Regions from separate parts of the Sporosarcina sp. FSL K6-1540 genome, predicted to be linked through region 1. Evidence: riboswitches for the same ligand, from Rfam matches in the RefSeq annotation. Region 1 holds a riboswitch; each other region holds the start of a gene.

Region 1 (11,223 bases):
AGATCAAAACTTTCAAGCTTTCATGGGTAGCGGAATTGATTGGAATAGCGTAGTCATTCCCTACGTCGGTTTACTATTGTTCTTAATCGTTTGGCTAGTCTATAAAGTAGAACACAAATCAAAATTGATTCCATTGAAAGACTGTGATTTTGAAAACAAATACCCATAAGTAAAACAGCTGAAAGAAAAGGAAATCCTTTTCTTTCAGCTGTTTTTTCCTTTTTGTAAAGAACCCCAACTTTCAGCTTGCCATTGTCTCAATGTCTCCTGTTATTTTGCGTTTCATTTCTGGAATTTGAGATTGATTTCAACGATTTCAGCACGGCTACCGATTCTAAGAGGGGGGCCCCATGTACCAAAACCAGAAGTTACGATTGAGTGAAGCTGACCTTTCATTATGTGGCCATAATGATTTTCAAAAATCCATCGAGTAATTAGATTAGCTGGAAATAGTTGACCTCTATGCGTATGTCCCGATAACAGTAAATCGATGCCACTGTCACTTGCCTCGTCAAATTCAACGGGCTGGTGGTCCATCATAATCATTGGTTTGTTTTGGTCTAAGTCGGCAACTAATGCAGTTGTTGTAATCCTACTCTTTGCCGCCAGATCTTTTCGACCAATGATGTAAAAGTCATCGGAAACGAGTGCTGTTTCGTCTGCTAGTACATGGATGCCGATTTTATCCATTTCGATAACTAATTGATCAACATCATTGCCATAATAATCATGATTCCCAGGTACTGCGTAAACGCCAAGTGGTGCATGAAGTTTCCCTAATATTTTCCCCATCTCTTTATCCAGGTATGGAGCAATGTAGTCATCGATAATATCACCAGGAATTAAGATTAGATCGGGGCGTAATACCTCAATTTCGGCAACTAAACGTTCCAAATGCTTTTCACCGACAATGCTTCCGAGATGAAGATCGGATACAACGACAAGTTTTAACTCTTTTTCTGTAGCTGGTTTATCAATAGCTACCTCATACGTTGTGACAACGGGACTCCAAGCATTGTACGAACCGTAGATAAGCACAACAACAAAGAATAATATCGTCCCTAATCCGATTTGAAAAATCAATTTCTTTTTCAATAAGCAGATCGCGAGATTGATCAAAGGTAATAATAGTAAACTATAGCCAAAAATCACGAGCCAAAATCCGCCGATGAATTGGATAGGTACCCATGACCAAAACCGTCCGATGAAAAAGGACAAACTAAGTAAGATCATGAGCATTATATAGGTTTTCTTGAAGGCAGCAAATTGCGTTGTTTTCAGCCATACCCAGCCATTGTATCCGATATAAAAACATAACAGTAAATAGATCACTAAGACGAGCAAAATTAATAAAATAGTTGTAAATGACATCTGTTGTTTCCCTCACTTTATCACATCAATTACCGAACAAAGTTAGAGAGTAATGGTAACCGTAAAAATTGTTCCCTTCCCCTTCTCGCTTTGTATAGTTTTTTTAGCCATGAAGATCAATGATTATTTTTGCGATAGATAATCCTAGTCCGCCACGGTATTCACCTAAAAAAAGTACCTAAGTAACATCCAAAGATGCAACCAGGGTACTTTACTTTTAACTATTCTATCGTATTATTGTTCGCCGCTCAATTTAACAAGAATCTTCGCTTGCGTTTTGTCATTCGTTAACGCATCAAAACCTTTTTCAACAAGCTCTTCAAGCTCAATACGGCTCGTAATAATTTCTTTAGGGTTAATTTCGCCAGAATCCATCATATCAATTGTTTTCTGGAATACTGCAGGCTCATAAGCTAGTGTTGATGTAATTTTAATACCGGAAGCCGTTAAATCCATTGGTGAGAAGGAAACTGGTTTCGGGAATATAGATACAATAACAACCGTCCCCCTCGTTTTTGTGATTTTAATTGCCTGGTTCAACGTAATTTCTACGCCAGCTACCTCGAACGAGACATCAAAGCCTTCAGGTTCAATCTCTTTTCCAACTTCCAAAGGATTCACTTTACCTGAGTTGAACACATGTGTAGCTCCTACTGCCAACGCCTTTTCCAAGCGCTCTTCAGACAAGTCAAATACAACAATTTTGTTAGCACCCTGTGCTTTTGCAGCAATGATTGTCAATAATCCAATCGGGCCAGCACCAAATACAGCAACCGTTTGACCAGCTTGCAATCCGCCTTCTTTCACGGCCTGTACAGTAACTGCCATCGGTTCTACAAGTGCGCCTTCTTCAAGAGATAAACCTTTCGGAAGTGCATAAACGTTTTTCTCAGATACGACTGCAAAGTCTGCAAATCCACCGTCAGAACCTAGTCCAACAAACGTGAAGCCATCATATATATCATACTCAGACGATTTATTGCCATAGGTAATCAACGGATTGATAACGACACGATCTCCTGCTTTAAAGCGTGTCACATCAGAACCAACTTCCTCAACAATACCTGAAAACTCATGCCCTAACGTTAGTGGCGCTTCCTGGTTTGTCAATGGATCCGGACCATTTCCTGGAATTAATACTGGGCCTTCATGGTATTCATGCAAGTCACTGCCGCAAATACCAGTCCATGCCACTCGTACTTTTACATCATTTGCAAGAACTTCTTTCACTTCACGCTCTTCAACACGAATATCATTGGCTTTATACCATACTGCTGCTCTCATTGATAATTCATCTCCTTAAGTTGTTTGCATAGTTATCATACACCTAATTAAACAATTCATTAAACGATAGACTTATAATACGCGGATTGTATTATAAGAATTGTGTGCGCAACTGTTTCCAAACCCCTCTTCTAATCCCTTCCATCACCTATTTATGATATCATTAACGTTGTTCAAAAAAAGAGGTTCGAAAACTCCCTCTCTAAAAAACTAAGGAGATGTTTTATAGTGAAAAATGAAAAAGCGGTTGTCGTCTTTAGCGGCGGCCAAGATAGTACGACATGCCTGTTTTGGGCATTGAAAAATTTCCGTGAAGTTGCTACGGTGACGTTTGACTATGGTCAGCGCCATTCGGAGGAAATCGAGTGTGCTAGAAAAATTGCAGATGAGCTTGGAGTATCGTTTAAAGTACTGGATATGAAGTTGATCAACCAACTGTCAGCAAATGCCTTGACGCGTGATGATATCGAAGTGAATGAAGTAGTAGGTGAATTGCCGTCGACTTTCGTTCCAGGCAGGAATCATTTATTCCTGTCATTTGCCGCGGTCTATGCAGATGCGATTGGTGCTCGGCACTTAATTACGGGTGTCAGTGAAACGGATTTTAGCGGTTATCCTGATTGCCGTGACAATTTTATAAAATCGTTGAATGTGACACTGAATTTAGCTATGGACGGGCGGTTTGTCATCCATACGCCTTTGATGTGGCTCGATAAGTCCGAAGTTTGGGCTTTGTCTGACGAACTTGGTGCGTTCGACTTTGTGCAGAACAAGACACTTACTTGCTACAACGGAGTTCCGAGTACAGGCTGCGGGAAATGTCCTGCCTGTGTGTTACGGAATGACGGTCTCGCTACCTATTTATCTAAAAAGTCTGTAGGTGTCTCTGAATGATGCAGCAATTTTATCCGCAAGTTCAGCATTCATATCGTTTTGAATTAAACAAAGACATGCATTTTTCTGCGGCACATTTCATTCCAAGCGAAGATGCTGGAAAATGCCAAGTAATGCACGGTCATACGTATTACTTAAACATAACAATTGGAGGAAATGAACTGGATTCAATCGGTTTCCTGATTGATTTCAAGGAACTCAAAAACCTCATTCATGATAAATACGATCATTCTGTGCTAAATGATCATCCTGAATTTAACAATAATTTTCCAACGACGGAGAAATTGGCAGAACAGGTTTGCAAATCAATCCAGGAAGTTCTCCGAACGCGAAGCAATAAGCCAGTCTGTCTACAAGTCATTGTCCGAGAAACGCCGACTAGCTATGTCATCTATCGCCCTGAACAGGCGGTAGTCCTATGAAGATTCCTGTAATGGAAGTGTTTGGTCCAACGATTCAAGGCGAAGGAATGGTCATGGGATTAAAGACCATGTTTGTTCGAACAGCTGGATGTGATTATTCTTGTTCTTGGTGCGATTCCAGTTTTACATGGGACGGTTCGGGAAAAAGCACTTCGAAACAGCCGATAGAAATCATAGATGAACTTAAAGCAATAGGCGGACAGTCATTTTCACATGTCACAATTTCAGGTGGGAACCCTGCCCTTCATAAAGGAATTGGGGAACTTGTCGATTTGTGCCACGAACAAGGTTGGAAGGTCGCAGTTGAAACGCAAGCTTCTTTTTGGCAGGATTGGTTATTGAAAATTGATGACATCACGCTTTCCCCAAAACCACCAAGTTCAGGGATGGTGACGGATTTCAGTAAACTGGATACGTTCATGGAGAAACTGATTGATACGACTGCTACTTTGAAAGTCGTCATTTTCGATGAAAAGGATTTCAAGTTTGCGGAAGAGGTCCATCTGCGATATCCGGCGTTTCCTTTCTTTCTACAGACAGGAAATGACGATACGACGACAACTGACGATGCACTTCTCGTTTCGACATTGTTACAACGATATGAGTGGTTAATTGATTTAACAGTCCACTCCCCTATAATGAATGATGCCAAAGTGTTGCCACAATTGCATACTCTGCTATGGGGGAATAAACGCGGCGTCTGATAAGACTTATTCATTTCTCTGTGATCAGTATTGCATCTCTATTTTTGACATATAAAGATGATTTAATAAAGAACCAAGCGTCGGAATTGTTCTAATCCGACACTTGGTTCTTTTACTTGTGAAATTCACTATAAATCGATGAAGGCAGTTTTCTAAATTGATCGGTTTGTAAAGGCAATAAAAATAATAAAAGGTCCTCTTTTGTTCCCTTCCAATCTTCCATTCTCCCCATTGAAATCACTTCAACTATTACTTTTACAACAGATTGAGCCGACACGTTGTCATTTTCCACATCTAAATTTCCTCACTATTAGCCACAGTATTAACGAAAAGATCCCAACATTAAAATGGTTACCAAATTTGCGATATGTTAAAATTCTATGATAAAATAAAATCATTCAAAGAAGAAACTATAAGAGCATGCTCTTATAATCAAATATTTGAAGTGAAAGTAGACCGTTAACACTTATAATCATTACCAATAAAGTTAATCTTCAATCAGAGGGGGGTTCTTCATCCCCCACTGATTGTTTAAAGAACTTAGGCTAAGTGCGCCACGTCCTGTGGCAAAGCCTAAGTAACCAACAGGGAGGAATGAACTGCAATTCCTCCTCGTTGGCCCTAACCATTCGGGCTTTTACGGGCATTTGATCCCCCACTTATTCTTCTTGTGTCCTTTAAGACTTGAAGTGGGGGTCTTACTGCCCGTTAATGCGGGATAAAACGTACTCGTTCTGAAAATTAGATAGTTTAAGGGGTCGTTTGAAGATGATAACGGAGAATAAAGAACAAACTATATTTGATCACGCTGGAAATAAAATAAAAACAGACAGAGAAATTGATATAATCACTAGATTCGAAGAGCCATTGATAGTAATTTTAGGTAATGTTTTAAGTAACGAAGAATGTGATGAACTAATCAAATTGTCAAAGGACAAAATGCAACGTTCAAAAATTGGGAAGACTCGTGAAATAGATGAACTGAGAACAAGTAGTAGTATGTTTTTTCAAGAAAGTGAAAGTGAAAACGAAACTGTTGCTAGAGTCGAAAAGAGAATTGCGACTATCATGAATATTCCTATTGAACACGGAGAGGGAATTCAAATCCTTAAGTATACTCCTGGTCAAGAGTATAAAGCTCATTATGATTTTTTTTCATCAACAAGTAAAGTAGCAAACAATAATAGAATTAGTACGCTCATTATGTACTTAAATGATGTAGAACAAGGCGGAGAAACTTTTTTCCCTAAACTGAATCTCTCAGTAACCCCACACAAGGGTATGGCAGTTTATTTCGAGTATTTCTATAGTGATGATGATTTAAACAAGTTAACTTTACATGGTGGAGCACCAGTTATAGCCGGAGAAAAGTGGGTCGCAACGCAATGGATGAGAAAACAAAAATTAAGATAAAAAGCGCTCAATATGAGTGCTTTTTATTTTGTTAAATTCCATCAAAATTGTAAAAAAAGCAGGAATGATAATAGAAAAAAGAAAGGAGTAGATAAGGGACATTGTACTTAATTTACGAAAAACGGAAACTGTTGCATCTCAATAATTGCGGGTATACTTAGCATAAGGGAGTCTAAAAGAAACGGAGGTCAATGAGATGAAGAGGAAAATTAGTAAATCAGAGTACCGTATCCTTGAGAAGGAATTCCTCTTTTTGGAACAAACAAGACAATTGGAAACAAATCAGGCACGCAAACTTCTAGCAGAATATTTGCCTACTGAGCGACTAAGTTTTGTACAGGTATTGCTAGTCATCGGAGCGATTTTAATCGGCGTTGGCATTCTTAGCTTCATCGCAGGTAATTGGCAAGAAATACCGAAACTTGCGAAGTTCTTACTATTATTCCTTGGGACAGCCGGCTTTTATGCAGGTGGTCATAAGATGGAAGATATTTACCCGAAAACTTCACGAAGTCTCTATTATATTGGTGTATTTGTGTTTGGCGCCGGGATTTTTCTAATTGGTCAAATGTTTAATCTGGGTGAAGGTGTTTATACAGATTTCTTCATGTGGGGCCTCGGTATTTTACCACTCGCCTATCACTTGAAAGACAAACTCATTTTTGCGACTGCTAGCTTATTCTTCATCATTTACGGTTTCAAAGTGTTGAATGGAACGGTTGAATTACCTTATCTGCTTCTACTAATTATTCCGCTACTATTTTGGATGAATGAAAGACGGATGGGTCATTCCAAAGTTTTATTTATTTCCAATGTCATTTTGACTATACTATTTTCATTCAATTTATTCATTTATTTTGATCTGCATGAAGTACTAATTTTATGTACATTCTTTGCACTTGGATTGTTTCTTGCCTTCTATCCATTTGGCCGATACCAGTTGCCATCCGAATGGCTTGGTTCAGTAGTCTATGGAATGGCGGGGCTGTTTCTGACTTTCCCAAGTACATGGGGGGATTTTATACCGGCAAACAATACAGGAATAGCAGCGATTATTTTCACAATCATTTTTTCAATAATACTGTTGTACTTCTTGAAGATTGGCAGTTTGCCAGCGGTTCTTATTGTGTGCACATTGATCTTCCGCTTCTACGCCGATTTGTCATATAATTTTATGCCAAAATCGTTATTCTTTATCGTTGGAGGCTTGATTTTAATCGGTTTTGGTTTTTGGTTCGAGAAAACTCGGAGAGGAACGGTGATTGCACATGAACATGATGAAAAATAAGGGTATTGGTTTCATTGTTGCACTAACTGTCCCCCTTCTCCTATTAATCGGCCTGACAGTCAAACCATTATGGACATTGACATACGGAGATGATATAGCATTGCTGACAGTGCCAGTAGATCCAAGAGATTTACTGTACGGTGATTATGTCACACTCCGTTATGAAATTGAGGAAGTTCCGAAAAATGAAATTTCGACTGTGATTTTGGACAAACTCAACAAGTCGGTGAATTCCAATGGGTTAACTGTTTACGGAAAACTTGTTAAGCAAGACGATATCTATGTGTTGGATAGTTTATCTGATAAAAAGCCTAGAGGTAGCGTCTATTTAACCGGGAAACTGAGCAGTTATGATTACCAGAATGTTGATGGTGTTAACGTCCATTCCATCGATTTTGGCTTGGAACGCTACTTCGTACCGGAAAACACCGGCAAAGAACTTGAAGATTTATCAGCGAAAGGCCGATTGATGGCGCACTTGAAAGTGAAAAATGGCTATGGGATTTTGCAGGAGATTTCTGCGGTTAAATAATACATACGCACCTTCTTTATAATCACAATAAAAGCACTAGGCACGGAATCAATTCAGATTCCGTGCCTAGTGCTTTTTAGCTATTCATTCAAAACCATGTCCTCGTTACCCAATACATCACTGCGTCTACACCGCTTGTTCGGTTAGCCCACAACGTAAATCGGCATTCCACTATATGTTACAAGTACTAGTGTCTCCATTTTCATTGATAATAGCAAAATCATGTTTTAGATTTCTGTACAAAAGTTATTCAGTGAAAGGATGCTACTCATAAATGGAAAAGGATTCATCTGTTACCCAAGTTCGGATATTCCCCAAATTTAATACAGATCTACTTGGTAAATGCACAAGGTGAAAGTAGACGCGGAATGATCGCGTTACGAATGTACATACAGATTGAACCACATCTGTTGATTAACTACATTCTTACATAAAGCACTTGTAAGAAATGCATAAAAGTCTACATTTTCACTTGAACATTTCTTGCTCGCTTTGGACGAAACGATCACAACACCTTTACCGCGTGTCTATATTGTTCAAGTAAAAAATGCAACTATTTTTCAAGAAAGGTTGCAAGTGTAACTGCCTTACATTCGAAAAAGTAATGCTATAAAGAAGGAGTAAGCAGTCATTTACTGGTTAACTTTGGCCAATCAACACATGTAATATTGAACTGAGGGATTGCAATATTTACTGAGTGATGACGCCGCAGAAGCTTATCTAATTAGGCATAATGCATCCCCTAGTGCCATATCAATCCAATGGATTTCTTTATTTCAACATTACTATTTAGAATTTTTTGCGTTCAAATCTAACCAACTAAAAAAATTCACCTTATTGACACATAAGATAGTTTAATGTTAAATTAATATGGCTGTAAGTATTATCGTGGAAAAAGGTAATGAACATTTCGATATACGGAACGATCAAAGTAAAAGAAAAAAGGATGGTTTAACTTAATGAATAACAAGAAAAAAATTCACTTTGGCTGGTGGTTACTCATCGGTGTGTCACTTATGGCGGCATTTACACGAGGTGGAATTAATAGCTCAGGTGCATTATTTTTAACACCCGTTTCTCAGGACTTAGGAATTGGTATGGGTAGTTTGACATTATACTTTAGTGTTTCTTCAATTGCTACAATGCTATTTTTACCGATTGCCGGTAAGATGATGGCGAAATATGACATCAGATTACTACTTATTGTCGGTGTAATTTTACAAGCTGGTTCTTTTGCTATGTTTGGCTTAATGGATTCAGTGTGGGGATGGTATTTATTCGCTATTCCAATGGCAATTGGTTCGGTTTTCGTTGCAACAATGGCTGGGCCAGTATTGATCAATAACTGGTTTAAAAAACATAATGGATTAGCAATGGGGGCCATGATGGCATTTGTTGGAATAGGTGGCGCTATCATCTCACCTATCGTTGGAAACCTTATTGCTAACAACGGTTGGAGATCCGCTTACATTACATTAGGACTTGTCGTAATGGCAATCGTTATTCCCATTATTATTTTAACAATCAGAATGGCACCTCAACAAAAAGGTCTGCTACCAATTGGCATGGACGAAGTTAAAAAAGGTGCAAGTGAAACTATAGTTGAGCCTAATAAAGGTGTAATTGCTGCTGTAGCAAGAAAATCTACTGCATTTTATGCATTAGTTATCTTTTTCTTCTTCATAACAGCAATTGCTAGCTTTGGTCAACATATTCCCACATTCGCAATGGGTCTTGGTTACTCCGTTCAATTCGCCGGTAATGCATTAGGTATTTGGATGATTGGTATGCTAGTTGGATCTATCGTTTTCGGTTTCTTAAGCGACAAGATTGGCGCACGAAATACAGCCATCTTCTCAATGATTACGGGATTGGTTTCAATCGGAATGTTACTTACGATTGCAGATAACTCAACAATTTTTATGATTGCAATCGGGATTTTCGGTGTTGTATCTGCATCGGTTGGAACACTCGGACCTATTCTTACAACTTCCCTTTTCGGCAATAAAGAATTCAGTCAAATTTATTCTACTGCTGCATTAGGACTAGCTGTTGCGGGTATCGTAGCTTTACCTGGATATGGGTTTGTATTTGAATTAACTGGTACTTACACATTAGTACTTTATACAATCGTTGCAATGCTTGTTTTCAATATAGTCTTTATCATCTTAGCGTTTAGAGGTAAAAAGAAACTTGAAAAAGCAGGGTTATGGAATTAATCTCATCTTACCTACTTGAATGAAAAATGCGTTAGAGCCTTCCGGGATACTTTCCAGAAGGCTCTTGTTTTTATTCAAAATTAAAAGTATTTACCGTCACCAAGGGCGATACTACAGCTCGGCTTAGTAACTATTTCTTCGGATTACAAGCGAATGCCACCTGTAACGTTTGATTATCATAGACTGCAAGCGACTCTTCATTATCCATTACTGTCCAATTACTTTCATGAGTCATCATATCTTTTGTTAGATCATCTGACCATCGACATATGTTTGTGTTTCCATCATTCCTTTTTTATACTTGAGAGACTATGTATCGGAGGTTGTTATATTGAAGACTAACAGTAAGTCCATATTAATCAAAAAAGATTTAGAAACAGTTTGGAATGCCATTGCCAATGATGAAGTTTTTTCAATTTGGTATGCTCCAGGTTCCAAGTGGAACATACCCATTTTTAAGGCTGGAGAGCAAGCCACTTTCACATTGATGCCAAGTTCATACAATGATCTTAAAAAAGAAGAGAGCATGACAATGAAATTTACGATTAAAGAAGTCGTGCAAAATCAAAAAATTTCGTATTACTGGGATTCAAATCAAATACTTTTTTCGATTGAATTAAGCTCTGAACCTGACGGAACAAGAGTAGAATTTAACCAAGAAGGATTCGCCTATTCATTGGCAAATCTAAACGCATATTTGGAAAATCAAGAACTTCCCTATTCTTAATTTAAATCACACCTGTTGATTAACCAAATGTAACCAGTTAATAACATGATTGGCAGCTTATTTAATTACGATGTGGGCGTAGACAGTTCCAAAGTTCCAAAACGTATATATGATTAAAAAGAATTCTTTATTTCAACTCTATAGACGATTTTTCATGCTTAATCGGAAATGTTTGTACTTCATTATCAGGCTTGATTACTATTTTATTATTATCCGTTAATGTTATCTCAAGAGGATAGATGGCAGCTTTTTTATCAGAAAATAACCACTTCCTTCCTGGTTGAGTTAATAAAATGAATACCCCATTCTTTCTTTCACCCATAAAATTAAGCATGTTTGTACTTATTGCATTATTGTCACGTTCAGTCA
Region 2 (11,223 bases), 2.3 Mb from region 1:
TCCCTGATTGTACGGCCTTTTGAAACACGGGCAATGAACATACTGACAAACGGTGCCCATGAAATCCACCATGCCCAGTAGAATATTGTCCAGTCGTCAAGCCATTTCCGGTCGGTAGAGTCCAATGGTGCTGTACCGAAACTCATTTGGACAAGGTTTGAAAAGTAGCCGCCAAATGAATCAGTGAACATATTGAAAATGAGTAATGTCGGTCCAAGAACGACGATAAATCCAAGCAGTGCAAGAGCAAGGACTAAATTTGTATTCGATAAATATTTTATGCCCTTACTTAATCCTGACCATGCAGATGCAACGAACAGGACCGTGACGATTGCGATGATGACAAATTGTGAAAAGATATTGATCTCAACACCAAATAAGTAGTTTAGGCCTGCATTAATTTGAACAGCGCCGAAGCCGAGTGATGTAGCAACGCCGAATGCTGTTGCGAAAACGGCGAGTACATCGACGAGAGTACCCCATGGTCCAACCATTTTTTCACCGAATATCGGCTTCAATGTTGCTGAAATTAATCCCGGTTCCCCTTTGCGGAACTGGAAGAAGGCTAAAGATAGCGCAATGACTCCGTACATGGCCCATATGTGAATCCCCCAGTGAAAGAAAGATTGACGTAAGGCTTCTTTGAAAGCAGCATCCGTATTTGGATCTTCCGAAGCAGGACTGATTGCAAAGTGTGATAATGGTTCAGCGGCACCATAAAAGACTAGGCCGATACCCATCCCGGCGGAAAACAGCATGGCAACCCATGTAACTGTTGAAAACTGCGGACGGTCCGTATCTTTTCCAAGCCGGATTTTTCCGTATGGACTGACGATGAAAAAGAAACTGAGCGCTAACATAAATGACATGAGCAGCATATAGTACCAACCGAAAGACGACGCAACAAAGTTTCGGACATTCGTTGTAACAGCCTCAAAACTTTCAGGTGCAAACGCGCCATATCCGACGGTCAAAATAATCAGACCAATTGTGATGTAAAAGACATTTGAAATTTTCTTCATAATTCCCCCTCGTGGAGCTGGTAATTTGGAAACAGCTTCTTACTATACTAGCAAAGCATATTGAAAGCAACCAATCGATGTATTTAGTATTTTCTCTTATAGCGATTTCCATACCTTTAACGGAACGATACCCTATCTTAAATAAAACAAAACCGGCTGAAAATCCGTAGATTTTCAACCGGTTTTTCAATCTTCATCTTTAATGTCACGATCGGGTGGAATAGGTTCGTTCCGCCATTCATCGATTTGGTGTTTTAACATTTCGAGCTGTTCTAAATAGAGTCCAAACTGATCTTTGTTAATAAGGAATTTTTCACCATCATGGACGGAACGGATGCGACCTTCCCGCACGTACTTTTCTACTTGTTCGACAGGCATACCTAGATGTTCAGCGGTTTCTTGGATTGTTATGTACATCGATCCATCTCCTTAAAAAATCCCTCTATTTCAATCGCTAACAGTGAAATGGAGGGGATGGGTTATGTTAAATAAGTTTTTCGAATTTCAAACGTTTATTTAAAATCATCATAATCGGAATCCCGATAGCCATAACGACGAATTCACCTATTGCGACTGTTAACCAGGTAAGTAGGAAAGGCAGTTCTAATGCTAGATTCAACTCGAAAGCAATGATGAACATTGTAAAGGTGAAAACAAGCGTGTTGAAGACCATTCGCTTGAATATTCCAGATATGAATTTAGCAGAGAAAATCGTAATTGAAAGGGCTAGGATTGATTGGCTTACCCCAAAAAATAAGTCATACATACCAAGTGGGGAAAATAAGTTTGTCACAAATACACCAAGCACAATTCCAAATATGAGCTTTTTATTGAACACGACAAGATGGTTGAACATCTCAGGGATTCTAAATTGGATGGCTGAGTATGCTAATGGTGCTATTAATAGGGAAACAGCTACATATAAAGCGGCGATAATCCCGCTAATGGCCATTGTTTTTATTTTCATTATTCATTTCCTCCTAGTTTTTTTAGCGTGGGATGGTTGACGAACCACGTGTTAAAAAGCCTGCAATCCAGTGTATCATAGTGTTTTTGATTCGTACATGTCAATACATGTGAAAAATGAAGAAGTAAGAATTTGGATAGGATAAATATCGATGTCAGAGTCTCGTTGGGCCATGGAACAGCTCGGTATAAATGATCGAGAAAAGTGTAGGAATGATGAATGTGGTTAATCAAGGCGAGGGAAAAGAGCTATCAACCTCTAGGGGAAATAGCTCTTCTTTGGGAGTTTAATGAATTTTCTAACCTTTCGGATCTAAAGGTTTGTTCGCTTTGCCATCCAGTTCCGTATGGCAGTAATAACTTCTTTTAATTCCATCCCGCTGTCCGTTAGCTCATATCCAACTATAGTAGAAGAAGGCTCAAGTTGTTTTTTTGTAACGAGGCCTTCTTTGATTAATTCATTCAACCGTTCTGTTAAAAGTCGATCTGATATCCCTGGAATATCTTCAGTGATTTCATGAAAACGCTTGGGTCCGGACATTAGTGTATAAATAATTACCCCCATCCATCTCTTACCAATAAATTCAATTGTATCGTGAAAGTTGTTGCAGACATGTGATGAATTCCCACAATTTTTCGGTTGATTCACTAGTCGAACCTCCATTCTGCTTTATCTTTCATCTATCTTAACATGTATCGTTAGGGTTGACATAACAAACTTACTAATGGTAAGTTGAATGCAGGTACTTACTATTAGTAAGTTTTAGAAAGGGAGGCAATACAATGACTACAACATTGAACTCACATTTATATAGTGTAATGAAGGACAGAAAATCGGTAAGGGTGTTCGATCCGAACGCTACAATCGCAAAAGAGGAAATTGCAGAAATGCTGAAGCTGGCAACAATAGCTCCTTCATCTAGTAACCTGCAATCTTGGAGTTTTATAGTTATCCAAGACCCCGAGGTGAAGAAAGAACTGCAAGTAATCGCTAACAATCAAGTCCAGGTGGGGGATTCATCTGCCGTTATCGCTGTCTTAGGTAATATCGATGCGTATAAAAAGGTGGAGCAAATCTATACACAAAATGTTGCAGAAGGTCATATGGATGAGTCGATTAAAGATCGTACGATTGCCAGTACGAATGCGGTCTATCCAACTATTCCAAGAGAGGCAAGAATGAATATCGCTTCTTTCGATGCGGGGCTAGTTTCTATGCAATTGCTGTTGATTGCCAAAGAAAAAGGCTATGATACTTCAACAATAGGTGGCTTTGATAAAGTGAAATTTGCTGAGAGATTCGACCTTCCTAGTGATCAATTCCCAATTGTACTGATTGCCTTAGGAAAGGCCGCTTCCCCGGCATACGGGTCTTCCCGCTTGCCTTTAGATGAAGTTGTGCGTTTTATATAAGAAATTTATTGCCCGGGATGCTACATGCATTTCGGGCTTTTTTGTATACAGATTTTTAGTTTATATTAATAACAATTATTGACATTATGTTAAGTTGTATTTATGGTTAATACTAATTAACTGTTAATCGGAACGAAAGAAGGTGTTGTAATGGATTCTAGGTTATCTAACAATATGAAAGAGATTATTAAACGTAGAAGAGATGGATTGCAATCAGATTCCGAATACCAAGATGTGATTGAAAATAGGCATCTGTAAAACAAGTGAGCTAACGACAAGGTTACGAATTACGTCAAGTACTGTAAGCCAATTATTAAACAGACCTGAGAAAAATCAATAAAGAAAATCGTAGGGAATTGAAAATAAAACTCGATCAATTAAGAAGGATAGCCTATTTCGAAAAACTTACATAAATTGAGCAAACGATTAACGAAAAGTAGTAGGAAAAGTTAGGAATGAAGGATATTCAGGAGTTACATCGTATATTTCAAAAGTTGGAAAACATTATAACTCAAAAAAAGTGAGGTGGATAACATGGTATATAAAAGGGAATCAATCCATATTGTATGGCTAATCTTATTATTACTTGTTTTGGCTTCTAATTTTGCTTTATACCGCTCTTCCTTTGGGCTTAACCTGTTGCCTACAAAAACGAATGGTGTCGTGCTAGGTTCCATCCTTGATTTAACCATTGTGGCACCCGTTTTATTTTTAGCTTGGCAACGTAAAATGAGTTGGAAGTATCTCATTGTGTTGATGGCTGGGGGCCTTATGGTTGCACGCTTTATGATTCCGATGGAGTATTTAGCTCCTTTTAAGACGATTACGTTAGCAGGTTTTGTAATAGAAGGTGCACTCGTTTTACTTGAAGTTCTGTTGTTAGTAACTCTTTTTAAATATTTACCCGAAATCATTCAAACGGTGAAGAAAAGCCCTTTACCACTTTTATTTTCTTTCTCTCATGCAGTGGACGAAAAGGTAAGAAAGCATCCGATTATTCAAGTGATTTGTTCGGAAATGCTCATGTTTTATTATGCTTTTTGTATTTGGAAAAAGAAACCGCAAGAAAAAGACAATACGTTCACACTCTACAAAAAATCAAGTTTAATCGCCTTTCAAGTGATGATGATCCATGCAATTGTGATTGAAACAATCGGTATTCACTGGTGGTTGCATGACAAATCATTTATTTTATCGCTTATTCTGCTAGTGATAAACATCTACTCAGTCCTGTTATTTTTAGGTGATATTCAAGCACTACGCTTCAATCCTTTGCAGATAGAGCATGAAAGTATGTATGTTTCTCTAGGTTTGATGAAACGTATGGAAATCCGATGGGAAGATATTGAGGAGATAATAGAAGACCCTGATGTATTGGAACAAAAATTTTCGAAGAATACGATTGATTTTATTGCACGTGATTTTGAGAAAGTGTACCCGAGTGTCCTATTAAAGTTGAAATATCCAGTAGAAGCGACACTGTTGATGGGGGTAAAGAAATTCTATGATCAAGTAGCTATTCGAGTAGATGATTCGGAGAGGTTTAAAGAACTGGTGAAGCAAAAGTTATGAAGATAGATGTTGTATCTCACCGGTTTAGCTAGGTTCGTATAATCACTTGTGGATTCAATTAAGTAGAATTAAGGTATTGGAGAATTTGATTTATGTGGTATCTTCTACTGTAGAGAGAGTAAGGGGGGATCACTTTGTCACAACGTATTTCATATCTAGTCGTGCTGGTAGGTGCGATACTTTGGGGGACGACTGGCACAGCCCAAACATTCATGCCGCAAACGATTCATCCGTTGGCAGTTGGGGCATCGAGGCTTGCTATAGGGGGTTTTTCGTTACTAGTTATTTTGCTCATTATTCGTAAAATCGATTTTCGAAATTGGCCTTGGAGATCTACCCTGTATGCAGCTATTTCGATGGCCATTTTTCAGTATTTATTTTTTTCTTCTGTCAGATTAACGGGGGTTGCTATAGGCACGGTCGTCACAATCGGAAGTGCTCCAGTTTTTTCTGGAATCATTGAATGGTTACTAGTAAAACGCCGTCCGACCCGGGTGTGGATCATGGCGACAGCACTTGCAATTATAGGGTGTGCACTGCTCTTTTTAAATAAAGATGGAATCGTTGTAAATCCAGTGGGAATCGCGATGTCACTTGGGGCTGGATTGTTGTTTGCTTTTTATACACTTGTCAATAAAGACGTACTAGACAAGGTAGATCCTGTGCCTGCTGTTGCGGTTATCTTTTCGATGAGTGCGATAATGCTCATGCCATTCTTGTTTTTATTCGAAACGGAAGGGCTTATGACGGGGCGTGGAATTTCTGTTGTGTTGTATCTTGGGATTGTCACAACCAGTGTGGCATATATCCTGTTTTCTGCCGGATTGAAACGGATACCTTCATCGTCAGCAGTCACCCTGTCACTTGCTGAACCACTTACTGCTGCTATATTGAGTGTGATTGTTGTAGGTGAACGACTGACAGGAACGTCGTGGATGGGTATTGCGATGTTGCTTGGCGGAATTCTTGTGTTGACGTTGAGTGGTAGGAAAGTGAAGGTTTGAACAGTCTTTTTGTTTTTGAAATTCAAAATACAGGAAGCTTTAAAGGCTTCCTGTATTTTTTTGATTTTTCGATTTGGAATAAAGCTTTGTAGCGATAAAACCGACCAAGATTAGCATCGTTGCTAGGATTCCACCTTCTAGGCCGAATGCACCACCAGTCAGCCAATCATGTCCCTCGGCTAGTTCAACGCTATAGATGCCATTTGGTGCTGTACCGCTTACCGCAAATCCAAAAACATTCCCTTGGAAGTAGTTCCACGTAATATGATAACCAATCGGTAGCCACAAACTTTTTGTGGCGTCAAACATATAAGCGAATAAAAGCCCGACCAGTGCAATATTCATTAATCCTAAAAGACTTACATTTGGATTTGCACCATGGGCGATGCTGAAAATTAAAGCGGATGCTACGTAGATAACCCACTTTTTATTTCCCCTACTTGCCATGGTGGACATGACATATCCTCTAAAGAACATCTCTTCAAAGATTCCGACAAGAATAAATAGAACTAGAAAAGTAATCGTAAATATTGAGAAATGAGGGTTTGACAATGAATTAAGGAGTGTCACATTGCCGGTCGCCATCAATACAATAAAAATAAAGATAATCGATAATGCACCAAGAAACAGTCCAAACCATAAGTCTTTCAACGAACCTCTAAAGCCGAGCTCTTTCATGGAACCCTTATTTATAAAACGCCATAGTAAAAAAGTAATCACTATTCCACCGACTGTACCACCGCCTTGCATTAAAAGGGAAATCCAAGGGTGTGAATCGAAAGCAGTTTGCATATCGAGATAACTAAATCCCTCACTAAAAGGTGCTTCAGTGAACATCAATAAAAGAATCCCAGGAAGTGAGAATAACTGTTGAACAATTAGCATGGCTATAAAAGTTAGTAAAATAAGCCAGCCAGCCCTTACTTGACCTGATTGGTTTTTAAACATCTTATCCCTCCCAATTTCCACTGTTTTCATACCGAATAGTCGTGAGCTGTCTGTCGCGGTTGTGCTTGCCGAATGGCTGCAAGTAGTAGAAGAAACATGATATCCATAACTAAGGCGCCCATTGTCAGCATGAATGTAAGTGTGATCCATTGGTCCTCAGCTATATTCATGGAAAATGACATGAGCATAAGCACGGATAAGTGGATAGCTATATAAAATGTATAGACACTTTTCGTCTGGTTTATCAATGCTTGATTAGCATAGTCATTGACAATACTTTTTAGAACAGCGAAAAGAAAATAGGCGACAATCAGTTTTAGGACGAGTAAAGCAAGTGAATAGACTTCCCAAATACCGAGATAATGCGCAGAAAGATTAACGAAAATTGCCGGGAAAGAAATGACTATGCCTAGTCCAGCTACGATTCCTGCTTTTTTTGCATGAGGATATTTATCGATAAGCATGAAGCATCCGGAGTAAATCAAATAATATCCGACAGGGTCAGCTAGCCAATCAAAACCAATATGGACCCGGAAAAAAATGAAAAGATACCCCCAGAACATATACCTTAATGCTTTATCCATTGGTATCCCCCTTTGTTTTCTCCTTGATAATTGCATTGACATCTTTTTGTTCCAAATAAGGTTGATGATTGAATCTGACGGTTGTTGAGAAAAACCTGCCTGACTCTGACTTTCCGGAAATATGTATACTTAAATCAAATACTGCTTTGAGGTTTTTAGAAATGCTACTGTACACGCTTAGTCTTTCACCATTCTTCAAGTCGAATGGAAGTTGAACATTTTTCAAATCTAGCCCAGGCAACTTCCTCCACTCTTTTTCCATCGGATCGAGAAACTCTTTCTCAGTGGTCTGGGAAACTGTAGGGTTACTCGGCGAGTTTATTTTAATAAGGAAATTATCCTGTAAGACTTCTTGATATGAACCTTTAATTGTATCGACTGTAAGGGGCTCAGTAGCTCGATAATCTGCGTTATTATAGTTACTACCCATCATTGTACTTACTTGTTCGAGGGGGATTCTTTCATTGAAGTACGGAAAGATATTCACGATGCCAATGGGGGTTGTTATCTTTTTTCCATTTGAAAAAAAGATGTCCATTTCAGTGAAAGAATAAATTTCAGGAACAGAGGGTTGTTCTAAGTCGAACCTCACATTGACACTTCTTAATACATGATTATTAAATGACTGTCTATTTTGAATTCCTTCGTCTGCAAAATAAGGGTCTTCTGGATAGCCGATTAGTTCACCAGTAGAAACAGACGAGACTACTGAAGAGTCATTCTTGTTCGTTAAATAATAAAACGTTATATATATATAATCCTGCAACTCCACATCAATATAATGATCCAAGAAAATAGGCTTATCTAGTTGCTTGGAGTGAGCGTAAATAGAGTTTGAAATCCAACTTATACCAATCAGAATTAGTGCGATCCAAAAAAAACGGGGTTTCATAATATATCCTCCTTTGTTTGTGAATTGGCATATTACCTTAGTATACCAAATGGAAATGACCGAATGACTGTCACCTGGTCATTTTTTCTTGAAACAGCCTAATTTTACCTAATAAAAAAACACCCTCCTGTGTAGTTAGTTTGGTTACTAACTGAATCGATACAGGGGGTGTATATTCAAGTTTTACATGGTTGTATTAGGGCTACTGAACTTTATTAAACTTGCTGAGTTTTCATCACTTTGTTCAAAACACATGCACCTAGAATTGCGACCAAACAAATTGAGCCTACTATCCAAAATGCCAAAGAATTTACCCCACTGAACACTTGTTGATAAAATAGAGCTCCAAATACTCCACCAAGTAATGGGCCAACAATTGGAACCCAAGCATAATGCCAATCGGATGATCCTTTTCCGGGAATCGGTAAGAAAAAGTGAGCTATTCTTGGACCTAAGTCACGTGCAGGGTTTATCGCAAAACCGGTTGTTCCCCCAAGTGACAAACCAATGGAGAGGACAAGAAATCCGATGATTAGTGGATTAAGTCCTTCCGTAAATTCATTTGCACCAATCGCTAATATCCCGAGGACGAGTACGAATGTACCGATCATTTCACTTACTAAGTTGGAAAGAGGCTTTCTTATGGCCGGAATAGTTGAAAATATAACTAACTTTTGGTCTTTATCGCTTGTTTCTTCCCAGTGTGGTAAATAGTTAACGTAAACAATGACTGCTCCGAAAAAAGCACCAATGAGTTGAGCTAAAATATACGATGGAACATTTGCCCATGGAAAAGCCCCAATTACGGCTAATCCTACTGTAACTGCCGGATTAATATGGGCGCCACTTATCCCGCCTACGGCATAAATAGCTACTGCTACAGCGAGACCAAAGCCCATCGTGATCACAATCCAACCGGAATTTTGTGCTTTAGTTTTATTAAGCACGACTCCGCCAACAACACCGCAACCTAAAATCACTAAGATCATCGTTCCAACTAATTCACCTAAAAATGCCGACATAGGAAATCCCCCCTGATTGTCGATACGGGATAGAAAAACATCCACAGCTCGTTTTCGAAATTCCGAAGATTTTGTCGTGGATGTTATCATCTATGTTAAAAGAGTTATCTCTTTATCAGTCCGTGTGGATCGATAACGAACTTTTTCGCTGCGCCTTTATCAAAAACTTGGTAGCCATTCGGTGCCTCTTCTAATGAAATAAGCGTAGCATTTACTGCCTTGGCAATTTGGGCTTTCCCGCTCAGTATTGATTTCATTAAAAACTCATGGTACTTCATGACAGGAGTTTGTCCCGTAACGAAATGATGTGCTTTTGCCCAGCCTAATCCCATTCGGATTTTCAGCGTCCCAAATTTGGCATCTTCATCAGTTGCTCCTGGATCTCCAGTTACGTACAAACCTGGAATTCCTAATTTGCCTCCAGCACGTGTCACTTCCATAATTGAGTTAAGAACAGCTGCAGGTGCTTCTCCTCGATTAGGTCCGTTACCATGCGCTTCAAACCCGACGCAGTCAACAGCACAATCGACTTCAGGAGTACCAAGTATTTGGGCAATTTGTTCGCCTATATCATCATGCTGACTAAGGTTGATCGTTTCACATCCAAAACTTCTCGCTTGTGCCAATCGATCTTCAATCATATCTCCTACAATGACACATGAAGCACCGAGCAGTTGTGCTGAATGAGCGGCTGCTAATCCTACTGGGCCAGCGCCAGCTATATATACAGTCGACCCGATTGTGACTCCAGCACTGTATGCTCCGTGAAATCCTGTTGGGAAAATATCTGATAGCATAGCAAGGTCAAGAATTTTTTCCATCGCTTGTGCTTTATCTGGAAACTTTAGTAGTTGGAAATCAGCGTAAGGAACCATTACATACTCCGATTGTCCACCGACCCACCCACCCATATCAACATAACCGTAAGCTGATCCAGGACGGTCTGGATTTACGTTTTCACAAATATGAGTGTCTTGTGATTTACAATTTCTACAGCGACCACAAGCAATATTAAAAGGCACGGAGACAAGATCTCCGACTTTCATGAATTCTACGTCCCGACCTGCCTCAATGACTTCGCCGGTAATTTCATGTCCTAATGCTAGACCGCTTGGTGCAGTTGTCCTACCGCGCACCATATGTTGATCACTCCCGCAAATATTTGTAGCAACGACTTTTAGAATGACACCGTGATCACACTTACGTCCGACATTTAATGGATTTACCCCGGGTCCATCTCGTAACACCAAGTCGGGAAAGCCAATATTTTCGATTGAAACTATTCCAGGCTTATTGTATACAACAGCACGGTTTGACATTAACATTACCCCCAATAGTAGTTTGTCCTTGCACCTTATCAATATGTAAGTCTCTGTCCAAACATGCAATAATCATTTGAATTGATGGGGACAGTCACTTAGCTAATTCAAAAGCAAACACAAAAGTTTGGATTAACGTGTTTGTTTGGAATCTTGATACAACACATCTTAAGACTTTCTTCATAATTACAATTGGTAAATGTTAAGATTTGGCGGGTACAATTGGTATCATAGAGTTAAGAAAAGCGAGGTGCGGAAGATGGCGAAGTTCACGGTGTTGGTAGCGGATGACGATCAGGATATCCGTGACGGGATTGAAATTTATTTAAAAAATGAAGGATACGACGTACTAAAGGCGGCGGATGGCAAAGAGGCGATCGAGTTATTGGAGTCGAACGACGTCCATCTTCTCATTCTCGACATTATGATGCCGAATATGGATGGTATTACGGCGACATTCAAAATTCGGGAAGTGCGCAAT
Region 3 (11,223 bases), 360 kb from region 1:
TCCTCATTTAAAAAAATCGATGACCCGAAATTCCGTCATTATATATTGAAAGAAAAACGAGATGTTTACTTTGCGCTTAAAAGCTTCTTCCATAAAAACTTGGAGGGATTCGATTGACGGAAATAAAAGCGCTTCACCGTGCGATTGATGAAATCACAGAGATCGCAACTGGATTTGGTCTCGACTATTATCCCATGCGGTATGAAATTTGCCCTGCCGATATAATTTACACATTTGGAGCTTATGGGATGCCAACCCGTTTTACTCATTGGAGTTTTGGAAAGCAATTTCATAAAATGAAGTTGCAATATGATCTTGGTTTGAGTCAAATCTATGAGTTAGTCATTAATTCAAATCCTTGTTATGCGTTTTTGCTGGATACGAACAGCCTTATTCAAAACAAACTTATTGTTGCCCATGTTCTTGCCCATTGTGATTTTTTCAAAAATAATGTTCGATTCTCTAACACAAGAAAAGACATGGTAGAGAGTATGACTGCAACGGCTGAGCGCATTGCGAATTATGAAATGATCCATGGTAAAGATGAGGTAGAACGTTTTTTAGATGCTGTATTAGCCATTCAGGAACATATTGATCCTTCTATACTAAGGCCTCAACGGCCAGCTGATGATTTGGATGAGGAAAGTGTTGAAGAAGAAATTATACGGAAAACGCCTTATGATGATTTATGGAATTTGGATAGAAAAGCGGCAGAGAAGAAAGTAACAACACCAAAGGGAAAGAAAGTACCTCAAAATCAGGAAAAAGATCTTTTGCTATTCATTTTGGAGTATAGTCGTGAACTGGAAGAATGGCAACGTGATATATTAACGATGATGCGAGAGGAAATGCTCTACTTTTGGCCACAGCTTGAAACGAAAATTATGAATGAGGGCTGGGCATCTTTTTGGCATCAACGTATTTTGAGGGAAATGGATTTAACCTCAGATGAAACAATCGAATTTGCTACATTGAATGCGAATGTTATCCAGCCTTCGAAAACCTCGATTAATCCCTATTATCTAGGATTGAAAATTTACGAGGATATTGAAAAGAGATACAATAATCCGACGGAGAAATTGAGAAGGTTAGGGGTCCAGCCTAACACGGGTATAGAAAAAATCTTTGAAGTGAGAGAAATTGAATCGGATATATCCTTTATCCGCAACTATGTCACCAAAGAGTTAGTTCAACAGGAAGATTTATATCTCTTTGAAAAAAAGGGCGGCAACTATCAAATTACTACTAAAGATTATGAAAATGTAAGAAATCAACTAGTATCCATGCGTGTAAACGGTGGTTTTCCATATATCGTAGTTGAAAATGGGGATTACTTGCGCAACGGAGAACTGTATTTGGTGCATAAATACGAGGGGACCGAGCTGGATCTTAAGTATTTAGAAAGTGTGCTTCCTTATATTTATCAATTATGGGGACGGATTGTACATCTAGAAACGTATGTAGAGAATTTGCAAGTCGTCTATTCATATGATCGGAACAAGGTATATCGACGGTATGTTTAAGTGATAACCAGTAGTTAGAAGTAGTATTATCCCGCGATCGGATTTTCGATTGTGGGGTTTTTTCTCGTCTAAATTCCAACGGGGTAAAGGTTCACGGACTGGGAAATACATTAGTTAATGGTGCTTATATGGAAATCGAAGTGGCAAAAGGTAAAACATCAATGAAAACGAAATTCATATAATGGCGAACGGACTTTCATTTCAATACGCCGCATAATCTGTTATTCTTAAAGCAAAGCTCTAAACGGAAGGATGATTGAAATGGCTGGACCAGCACTTAAGAAACTACACTCCCACCGCGCAATTCATGAAGGCGGACTTTCAGGGGCAGTTAGTAAGACAGAGGGTATGATGGAATTTCTTCAACAGGGTGATCTTGCGTTGGCGAACCAGGCGGCTGATGATTTAATTGAATACTGGAAGACACGTGTTATCAGTCACGCGGATGCCGAAGAACAAGGATTTTACGGAGAAGTTGCCGAACGGAATCCTGATCTGAAGGAAACTGTTGTTCAATTGACACGAGACCATGATTTGCTACGGATTATCGTGAAGGATATTGAACAACTGCGTGAGGATGAAAATCTGAGTCCTGCTGTACTTCATAGGTTTCATGCATTAATCGTCGTCAATGAAATACATAGCCGCGATGAAGAACGCATGCTTTTTGAAAACTAATACTACTTTAAGCGCCATTAACCGGTGCTTTTTTCTTTGATATATAGTTAGGAGATGGTCCAAATCGAAAAAGCTTTATCGATATTGACAACATATTTTGGGTATCCTTCTTTTAGGACAGGTCAGGAGCAAGTTATCCGGGGCGTTATGAGCTATCAGGATACACTTTGCGTTATGCCAACGGGGGGCGGGAAGTCTGTCTGTTACCAAGTGCCCGCACTCGTGATGGATGGCACCGTTCTTGTTATTTCACCACTTATTTCACTGATGAAAGACCAAGTCGATGCACTCCACCAAGTAGGGATTCCCGCAGCGTACATCAATAGTTCACTTTCATCAGAGGAATACTTTGAAACAATGGAGAGAGCCGTGTTGGGCGAGTATCAGCTTCTTTACGTCGCCCCTGAACGTCTTGACTCACCGTCTTTCAAAAATCAGTTGCGGCGGATGACAATTCCGATGGTCGCTATTGACGAAGCACATTGTATTTCGCAATGGGGTCACGATTTTCGTCCAAGTTACCGCAATATAAGCAGTATTGTTTCTCTATTTGATAAAAAGCCGGTTCTCCTTGCACTAACAGCTACTGCCACACCAGCTGTCCGGGAAGATATTTGCCGTCAGCTTGGAATTAGTGAAAATAATACGGTTATGACAGGATTTGAGCGGGCAAACCTCACTTTTTCGGTCGTCAAAGGGCAAGACCGTGAAAAATTTGTAAAAGAATACGTCCGTAAAAATGAAGGAGAAGCGGGCATTATTTACGCTGCTACACGAAAAGCGGTTGATCATGTGCACGACATTCTTCAAAAAAGTGGAGTGTCTGTTGCGAAATATCATGCTGGACTTGGAGATATTGAACGTCAGTCTGGACAAGACCGTTTTTTGAATGATGAGGCGTCAGTCATGGTTGCGACAAATGCATTCGGCATGGGAATTGATAAATCCAATATCCGCTATGTTATTCATTACCAGATGCCGAAAAATATGGAGAGCTATTATCAGGAGGCAGGGCGTGCAGGACGTGATGGGCTTGACAGTGCTTGTACTGTGCTATTTTCATCACAGGATGTACAAACCCAGCGTTTCTTGATTGATCAATCACAAGACCCAAGCAGAATTCCGGCAGAGCTTGAAAAATTGCAGTCAATGATTGACTATTGCCATACAGAAACATGCCTTCAGAAATTCATTATTTTGTATTTCGGAGAGACAGATGTGAAGGACTGCGGTCGCTGTGCAAATTGTACCGACACACGTGAAAGTACGGATGTGACTGAAGACGTTCAAAAAGTATTGTCATGTGTCATTCGAATGGGACAACGGTTTGGCAAGGCGATGATTGCACAAGTATTAACAGGATCTCGGAACAAGAAGGTGATTGAATTCGGTTTCGATAAATTAACGACATACGGTTTAATGAAAGGGCGTAGCGCAAAAGATATATCTGATTTCATCGAGTTCATCATTTCAGAAAGTTATCTTGGCGTGGAGAATGGGCAGTTTCCAACCATTTACGTCAGTGAACAAGGGAAAGATGTGCTGACAGGTAAAGTGACAGTCAATCGAAAAGTGACTGTTATTACAATGCAAGTTGCGAATGATGATCCACTATTCGACCAGCTTCGTGCACTACGTATGAAACTGGCTCAAGAAGCGGGTGTACCGCCGTTCGTCGTCTTTTCAGATAAAACGTTGCGTGATATGGCGGCAAGAATGCCTGTTACAAATGATGATTTCCTCGAAGTAAATGGTGTTGGTCTTGCGAAATTGGAAAGATACGGGGAAGCATTCATGGAAGAAATCAAGACTTTTCAAATGCAAAACGCATAAAAACCATCCGGACAATGAACAGTCCGGATGGTTTTTTGTTATCAAATTATCTATTATCAACTTTTTCCGGATACATATCGTGATTCATCATCCGGTGTTCCGCCATTTGTACATATTTTGTTTCGGGTTTGCCATAGTTGCAATAAGGATCGATTGACAAGCCGCCACGCGGCGTAAATTTCCCCCATACTTCGATATAACGCGGTTCAATTAGTTTGATTATGTCATTCATAATAATATTGACGCAGTCTTCATGAAAGTCGCCATGATTTCGGAAACTGAATAGATATAATTTGAGTGCTTTACTCTCCACAAGTTTTTTATCCGGCACAAAACTGATATACATCGTCGCGAAATCGGGTTGCCCTGTCATCGGACAAAGTGATGTAAACTCCGGACAGTTGAATTTAACAAAGTAATCGCGATCCACATGCATATTGTCGACAGCCTCTAAAACATCGGGGTTGTACTCGTACACGTATTTCGTGTTTTGATTGCCGAGCAAAGTTAAGTCGGTCAATGTTGCTTCATCTCTTCCAGCCAATTAAAAAAACCTCCCGTATATTTTGTCAGGGAGGTCCATAGGCGCCGGGAAAACGGCCATATCGAATGCACATGGCGTAAATTCCGTCATCCATAGTTTTTTATAGAGGGTCGCTATGAACCTCTCCCGAACAGGGTATTCATTTCGTATCTGACATTATAGGACGTGCGATGATTTGTCAATAGATCCTTTTTTCTTCAAGCCAATCAAGGCATATAAAGCGACAGCGAGGAGGATGAATCCTGTCAGCATGAAAGCGCCTCGGTACTCCAAGTCCAAGAATCCAATCAAGCTTGAACCTGCAACGACACCAATCGAGAAGAACGCGTAAAAGTAACCATATGCTTTCCCGCGAAATTCAGGAGATGAAGAATCGATTAGCAGCGAGTTGATGGATGGGAAGAGGAAAGCAAATCCAGCCCCATAAATACACATTGCAATATATAAGTAATTCAATTCCTCAACTTGACTCAGGAACAGCATACTTAATCCCATAAGTGTTGTTCCGAATGCAAGTGTCACAACTGGCCGTACACGGTCAAAAACTCGATTGATGGGCAATAAGAAGATGAGAATAGCGACGACGCCAAATGTGCTTAGTAACAACCCCGTTGTTTTGGTATCAAATCCAAGTGATTCAACTTTTAGCGGCAACACAAGGGCAAGTACACCTTGTGAGAACATTAAGAAGAATGCTCCCGCGAATGCTCTGACCATCCCCGGATGTTGGAAAAGATATCTGACACGGAAACTGTCAGCTCCTTTTGAAGGCTGTTTTCGTACATATGTAAACGATCGGAGAACAAAGAATGCAAGTATTGCCAGTAGCATCATGATGCCGCCGTTGACCGCCATAATGAAAGGTGTACTTGTTTTAGCTGCCACAATACCACCATAAGCTGGACCGATAATCGCTGCCAATCCAACGAATGCACCTGAAATTGCAACACTTTTACCTCGTTTAGATTCTTCGGCACGATTTGCCAGGAAAGTGAACGCAGCTGGTACAATTAGCCCTTCCATAAAACCATGGACAAAGCGGACACCGAGCAATGACATTGGTCCATCAACAAACGCGTAGAGGAAGAGAGAGAGTGCCGAAGCAAATAGTCCAAGTACGAGTATGAAAAAAGGTCCTCTTTTGTCAGTCATGAAACCGGAAATGACATTCCCGATAGTATTTGAAAATGAATACATACCAACTGCAAGTCCAACTAAAAATGGTGTAGCACCAAGAGATAATGCAAATGGGCTCATGACAGGCAGTTGCGAAAATAAATCAAAAAACGAGAAGAAAACGATGAGGTAAACAAAACCACGCATAATGAAGCCTCTTTTCAATTAATAGATAACATCCTACCCTATACTTTAGCATTATTTGGACCTAAGGGGAAAAGGAGAGATTGTGAACAAAACATATTCTTTAGCAATTAATGAAAGATAACGATAAGATTAATGAAATATATGAATGGGTAAAGGGGGAAACGCTGAGTGGGCTTTTTTACAAACTTATTTAAAAAACAAGATGATAGCGAAATTGTAAATGAAATTGAAAAGCGATATATTTTCGTTCAACTAGACTTGGAACATTATTCCGAACCGTTTTTTGCGAGGGATTTAGTAAACATGTCCTCTCCCGATTTGAAACAACCTGAATAAAGGGGCTTTCACAAATCAATTGCTGCAGGAGTGTCATTAATCCCGCATCTTAAAGCAGATACTTCTATCGAATTGTTCATTCTAACGGATTATTTCGATGTGGAGGAAATCATCAAAGCGGGTATTGCTGTGAAGCATGTGCAATCTTCTGTTGATAGGATAATGATGGAAGCAATTATTTGGAAGGGTAACGGTCAGGTGGAAACAATTCCATTTTTGCTGAATCTCCGTCTTGAAGACGAGAGCTCCCGATTGGCTGCAGCATTAATCAGTGTTCAAAAAGAGATACCATTCTATTTTGGGCAGATTGTGAATGAAGTGTTCACAATAGAAAAGCAACTGCTTGTGAACATGCCCGAAGCGGTCCAAGAAGATATGCAAAACACTTTCGCAGAGCTGTATAGTGATGAACCCAGCAAATTCGGACCTTTTGTCGGCCTAGAAAGCGTATCAGATCGAGAAATGACGACTGGAGGATGGGTCATGCATTTTGATAATGAGAAGCTAAAGGAAGAGGAATCAGACTTGTCTTTGATGAAAATTAAAATTCTAAGTTCAGCTTTTGATAAAATTAGTCGTCTAGGTGTCAAAGGTCGGTTTACAGGATGGATTGCAGAAAACGTGGCAGATTCAATCGGAACGGGTTCATACGGTGAGACGACGACGCTTATCTTTACATCATCGGAACCGATGCATGGTAATGAAAAATTGCATAGTGAAATTATGAAATATATGAAGTCGTTAAAAGGGTTTATTCGCGAGGAAGGCGGCTATCCCTTAAAATACGAGGGCCTTCCTGTGCTAAGACAAAATGGCGGTGGCTATGGGTTCGTTGCCATTGATGAAGTTTTTTTTACGAAAGCGGACGAGTTATATAGAAAAATGACCAATAAAGAGATAAACTTATACTATAAATTGCTGAAATTGAATGCAACAGATTGAAAGGGGAAATACGACGATGACAATTAGAGTCGGAATTGCAGGTTACGGAAATTTAGGACGCGGTGTTGAGTCTGCAATCAATCAGAATAAAGATATGGAACTGGTTGGTGTGTTTACAAGGAGAAATCCGGAAGATGTGAAATTACTGAATGGCAATGTATCCGTACATATGATGGATGACATTCATAAATTTACTGATGCAATCGATGTACTCATCCTTTGCGGCGGATCGAAAAATGATTTACCAGAGCAAGGCCCGGCACTATCAGCTTTATTCAACACGGTGGATAGCTTTGATACACATGCGAAAATTCCGGGTTATTTTGAAGCTGTAGATGCATCGGCTAAACCTAACGGTAAGATTGCCATCATTTCAGTCGGCTGGGATCCAGGTTTGTTCTCCATCAATCGTTTGTACGGCGAAGCAGTTTTATCGGAAGGTGCTACTTACACGTTCTGGGGCAAAGGATTGAGCCAAGGACATTCCGATGCGCTTAGAAGAATTGAAGGCGTAAAAGGTGCTGTCCAATATACAATTCCTGTTCCGGACGCAGTTGACAAAGTGCGTAGCGGTTCGTTACCAGAATTGACTACGCGTGAGAAGCATACCCGCGAATGTTATGTAGTCTTAGCAGATGGCGTTGACGGCAACAAAGTGAAAGAAACGATTGTCACGATGCCTGACTACTTTACAGATTACGATACGACAGTGACTTTTATTACTGAAGAAGAATTGAAACAGGATCACTCTGCGATGCCACACGGCGGTTTCGTGATTCGCAGCGGTAAGACAGGGGAAGACAGCGCACAAGTGATGGAGTATTCCTTGAAACTCGACAGCAACCCTGAATTCACATCAAGCGTGCTTGTTGCGTACGCACGCGCAGCTTATAGGTTGCATCAGAACGGTGAGACGGGTGCGAAAACAGTCTTCGACATTGCGCCTGGATTGCTTTCTCCAAAAAGTGCTGCAGATTTACGGAAAGAATTGCTGTAATTGTACTTGGAAATAGAATTGCATATTGCTTTTTGAATAAACAACGGCAGCGTTACCTCTATAGTTGAGGTAACGCTGTTTTTATGGAGATGTTTTATTTATTACTATATATTCGGCACTACTTATTTGTAGTTAACAAGGTGGTATATCTTGCAGGGTATAACGAACAAATCTAGCGACTAAGTTGTTTTGGAAGAACATTCCACTTGTTGAGTGCCGACTATATAGTGATTTCAATCAACTCTCTACTTTATTTGATTCTCAATCCTAAATGTTTTGATAATAGTGCACTTTTCGCATATACTACTCATGTACGATTTATTTAGGAGGTCGAAGGAATTGACGAAATTAGATGAAACGTTAGTGATGCTGAAAGAACTTACAGACGCAAAAGGGATTCCTGGTAACGAACGTGAACCCCGTGAAGTTATGAGAAAGTACATAGAGCCATTTGTAGATAATATTGAACAGGATGGTCTTGGTTCATTAATCGCGAAGAAAACTGGCGATGAGAATGGACCCGAAATCATGCTAGCGGGACATCTTGATGAAGTTGGATTCATGATTTCTAAAATTGACGATAAAGGTTTCCTATCATTTCAAACAGTAGGCGGCTGGTGGTCACAAGTAATGCTTGCACAGCGCGTGACAATCGTTACACGCAAAGGGGACACAGTTACAGGTGTTATTGGATCGAAACCACCGCATATCTTATCGCCTGAAGCGCGTAAAAAACCGGTCGATATTAAAGATATGTTCATTGACGTTGGTGCAACTTCGAAAGAAGAAGCAATGAAGTGGGGCATTCTACCTGGAGATATGGTTGTACCGTATTTCGAATTCACAGTGATGAATAATGAAAAATACCTTCTTGCAAAAGCGTGGGACAACCGTATCGGCTGTGCAATTGCGATTGACGTAATGAAAGCGCTTAAAGATGAAAAACATCCAAATATCGTTTTCGGAGTGGGGGCTGCACAAGAAGAAATAGGTCTTCGTGGTGCGCGCACAGCGGCAACGAAAATTCAGCCGGACATCGGATTTGCAGTTGATGTAGGAATCGCTGGCGACACGCCAGGTGTTACGTCCAAAGAAGCTACTGGTAAAATGGGCGATGGTCCACAAATTCTATTATTCGATGCTTCAATGGTATCGCATAAAGGGTTGCGTGAACTTGTTGTTGATACAGCTGAAGAGAATAGCATTCCTTATCAGTTTGAAACGATTCCAGGCGGAGGAACAGATGCAGGTTCAATTCATCTGTCAGGCAATGGCGTACCATCACTTGCAATCTGTATTCCAACACGTTATATTCACTCGCATGCAGGTATCCTGCACCGCGACGATTATGAAAATACAGTGAAACTGATTGTCGCAGTCATTAAGAAATTAGACCGTGACACGGTGAATAAGATTACATTTGAATAATTGAACGATTATTCTGCTCAGGCCAATTAAATGGTCTGGGCAGTTTTTTTATTTGAATAAATCTATAAAAATACACTTGACTTTATAATTATGCATACATATAATCAGAGATACCAATTGAAATAAACGATAGGGGATGAGGGAATGGTGAAGATTGAAATGGATAATGCGAAAATAGTAGAAGGATTGAAAGGGAGAGATTTACTTACCCTGCTTGATTATACACATGAAGAGGTATCGTATTTATTGCATAAAGCAGATGCGATGAAAAAAGATATGGCGGCTGGCAAGATGCCGAATTTATTGGCCGGAAAAACACTGGGGATGATTTTTGAAAAGCATTCAACGCGTACACGTATTTCATTCGAAGTGGGTATGATCCAACTTGGGGGGCATGCAATGTTCATGAATGCACGTGACTTGCAAATTGGCCGTGGGGAGTCCGTTTATGACACAGGTCATGTATTGTCTGAGTACTTGGACGGCGTCATGATCCGTGCGAATTCACATGAAATGGTGAAGGAACTAGCACAACACACTTCGGTTCCAATCATCAATGGTTTGACGGATATTTTCCATCCGTGTCAGGCGCTAGCAGACTTGCTGACAGTTTTGGAAGTGAAAGGTTCATTAGCGGGGCTGAAGTTAGCTTATGTAGGAGACGGTAATAATGTAGCGCATTCACTTGTAATTGCTGCGGCACATATGGGTATGAACGTAGCTGTCGCGACGCCAAAAGGGTTCGAATACAATCCGAACCTCTTAGTGAAAGCGAAAGCCATTGCTGTTAAAAATGGCGGAAGTGTCTTTGAAACAACGAATCCAATAGAGGCTGTCGCTGGAGCTGACGTCGTTTATACAGATGTCTGGACGAGTATGGGCCAAGAAGAGGAAGCGGCTGCACGCCTAGAAGCATTCAAAGAGTTTCAAATTAACGACGGATTGGTCGCACATGCGAAAAAAGATTATATGTTCTTGCATTGCTTACCTGCACACCGTGAAGAAGAAGTTGCGACGTCTGTTATTGATGGACCGAATTCTTATGTATTTCAGCAAGCGGGCAATCGACTGCATGCGCAAAAAGCGGTTCTTGCTTCATTGTTGTAATAAAATAAATTAACAAGTCCAGGTTTTGATGTGAGTAGCACGTGGCGGTCATAAGTACACCCGTGGTGAGCATAACTAGCCCCATGCCGGTCATAACGTAATCGACAGTCCTGACTACATCAAAAAATGACTTGTAACTAATTGGCAAGTACTCACATCCAACTTCTATAGATTAACAAGTCCAGGTTTTGATGCCTGGGCTTTTTTTGTATATTAAATCTAACTTAATGTTAATAATACTGTACATAATGTTAAGTTTAGTATACATTATGAATAGGAGGTGTCACGATGTTAAAGAATCGGCTGAAAGAATTGCGAGCACGACATGATTTCACACAAATTGAACTGGCAAAACGTGTTGGCGTGACACGACAAACAATTGGCTTCATCGAAAAAGGGGAATTTTCACCGTCCGTGACACTGTCATTGAGATTGGCACGTGCATTGGAATGTGACATTAACGAATTATTTTGGTTAGAAGGGGAGGAATGACAATGAAGAATGATATGAGA

The links. Region 1 has a riboswitch for preQ1 ahead of queC (7-cyano-7-deazaguanine synthase QueC). Riboswitches for the same ligand answer to the same signal wherever they lie in the genome.
Region 2: another riboswitch for preQ1. It lies ahead of MKY15_RS06085 (QueT transporter family protein); the one in region 1 lies ahead of queC (7-cyano-7-deazaguanine synthase QueC).
Region 3: another riboswitch for preQ1. It lies ahead of queF (preQ(1) synthase); the one in region 1 lies ahead of queC (7-cyano-7-deazaguanine synthase QueC).

What each region holds. Positions count from the first base shown of each region.
Region 1 is NZ_CP152018.1:3,620,923-3,632,145, reverse strand. It holds partial or broken gene MKY15_RS17145 (hypothetical protein) at 1-169, shown strand, start outside; gene MKY15_RS17140 (metallophosphoesterase) at 283-1,371, opposite strand; gene MKY15_RS17135 (2,3-butanediol dehydrogenase) at 1,606-2,655, opposite strand; PreQ1 riboswitch class I at 2,832-2,875, shown strand; gene queC (7-cyano-7-deazaguanine synthase QueC) at 2,881-3,549, shown strand; gene queD (6-carboxytetrahydropterin synthase QueD) at 3,546-3,971, shown strand; gene queE (7-carboxy-7-deazaguanine synthase QueE) at 3,968-4,675, shown strand; gene MKY15_RS17115 (hypothetical protein) at 4,788-4,967, opposite strand; gene MKY15_RS17110 (2OG-Fe(II) oxygenase) at 5,444-6,088, shown strand; gene MKY15_RS17105 (DUF2157 domain-containing protein) at 6,285-7,376, shown strand; gene MKY15_RS17100 (GDYXXLXY domain-containing protein) at 7,357-7,908, shown strand; gene MKY15_RS17095 (MFS transporter) at 8,868-10,127, shown strand; gene MKY15_RS17090 (SRPBCC domain-containing protein) at 10,459-10,854, shown strand; gene MKY15_RS17085 (VOC family protein) at 10,982-11,223, opposite strand, start outside.
Region 2 is NZ_CP152018.1:1,364,595-1,375,817, reverse strand. It holds gene MKY15_RS06095 (BCCT family transporter) at 1-1,022, opposite strand, end outside; gene MKY15_RS06090 (excisionase family DNA-binding protein) at 1,209-1,439, opposite strand; gene MKY15_RS06085 (QueT transporter family protein) at 1,507-1,989, opposite strand; PreQ1 riboswitch class I at 1,997-2,043, opposite strand; gene MKY15_RS06080 (helix-turn-helix domain-containing protein) at 2,302-2,637, opposite strand; gene MKY15_RS06075 (nitroreductase family protein) at 2,772-3,401, shown strand; gene MKY15_RS06070 (beta-carotene 15,15'-monooxygenase) at 3,936-4,973, shown strand; gene MKY15_RS06065 (EamA family transporter) at 5,108-5,977, shown strand; gene MKY15_RS06060 (CPBP family intramembrane glutamic endopeptidase) at 6,017-6,925, opposite strand; gene MKY15_RS06055 (hypothetical protein) at 6,952-7,509, opposite strand; gene MKY15_RS06050 (hypothetical protein) at 7,502-8,401, opposite strand; gene MKY15_RS06045 (MIP/aquaporin family protein) at 8,617-9,423, opposite strand; gene fdhA (formaldehyde dehydrogenase, glutathione-independent) at 9,528-10,748, opposite strand; gene MKY15_RS06035 (response regulator transcription factor) at 11,002-11,223, shown strand, end outside.
Region 3 is NZ_CP152018.1:3,256,708-3,267,930, forward strand. It holds gene yhbH (sporulation protein YhbH) at 1-117, shown strand, start outside; gene MKY15_RS15385 (SpoVR family protein) at 114-1,523, shown strand; gene MKY15_RS15390 (hemerythrin domain-containing protein) at 1,785-2,201, shown strand; gene recQ (DNA helicase RecQ) at 2,256-4,034, shown strand; gene queF (preQ(1) synthase) at 4,081-4,578, opposite strand; PreQ1 riboswitch class I at 4,665-4,708, opposite strand; gene MKY15_RS15405 (MFS transporter) at 4,735-5,901, opposite strand; gene MKY15_RS15410 (hypothetical protein) at 6,070-6,237, shown strand; gene MKY15_RS15415 (hypothetical protein) at 6,268-7,179, shown strand; gene MKY15_RS15420 (diaminopimelate dehydrogenase) at 7,196-8,176, shown strand; gene MKY15_RS15425 (M42 family metallopeptidase) at 8,516-9,604, shown strand; gene argF (ornithine carbamoyltransferase) at 9,749-10,711, shown strand; gene MKY15_RS15435 (helix-turn-helix transcriptional regulator) at 11,000-11,203, shown strand; gene MKY15_RS15440 (hypothetical protein) at 11,206-11,223, shown strand, end outside.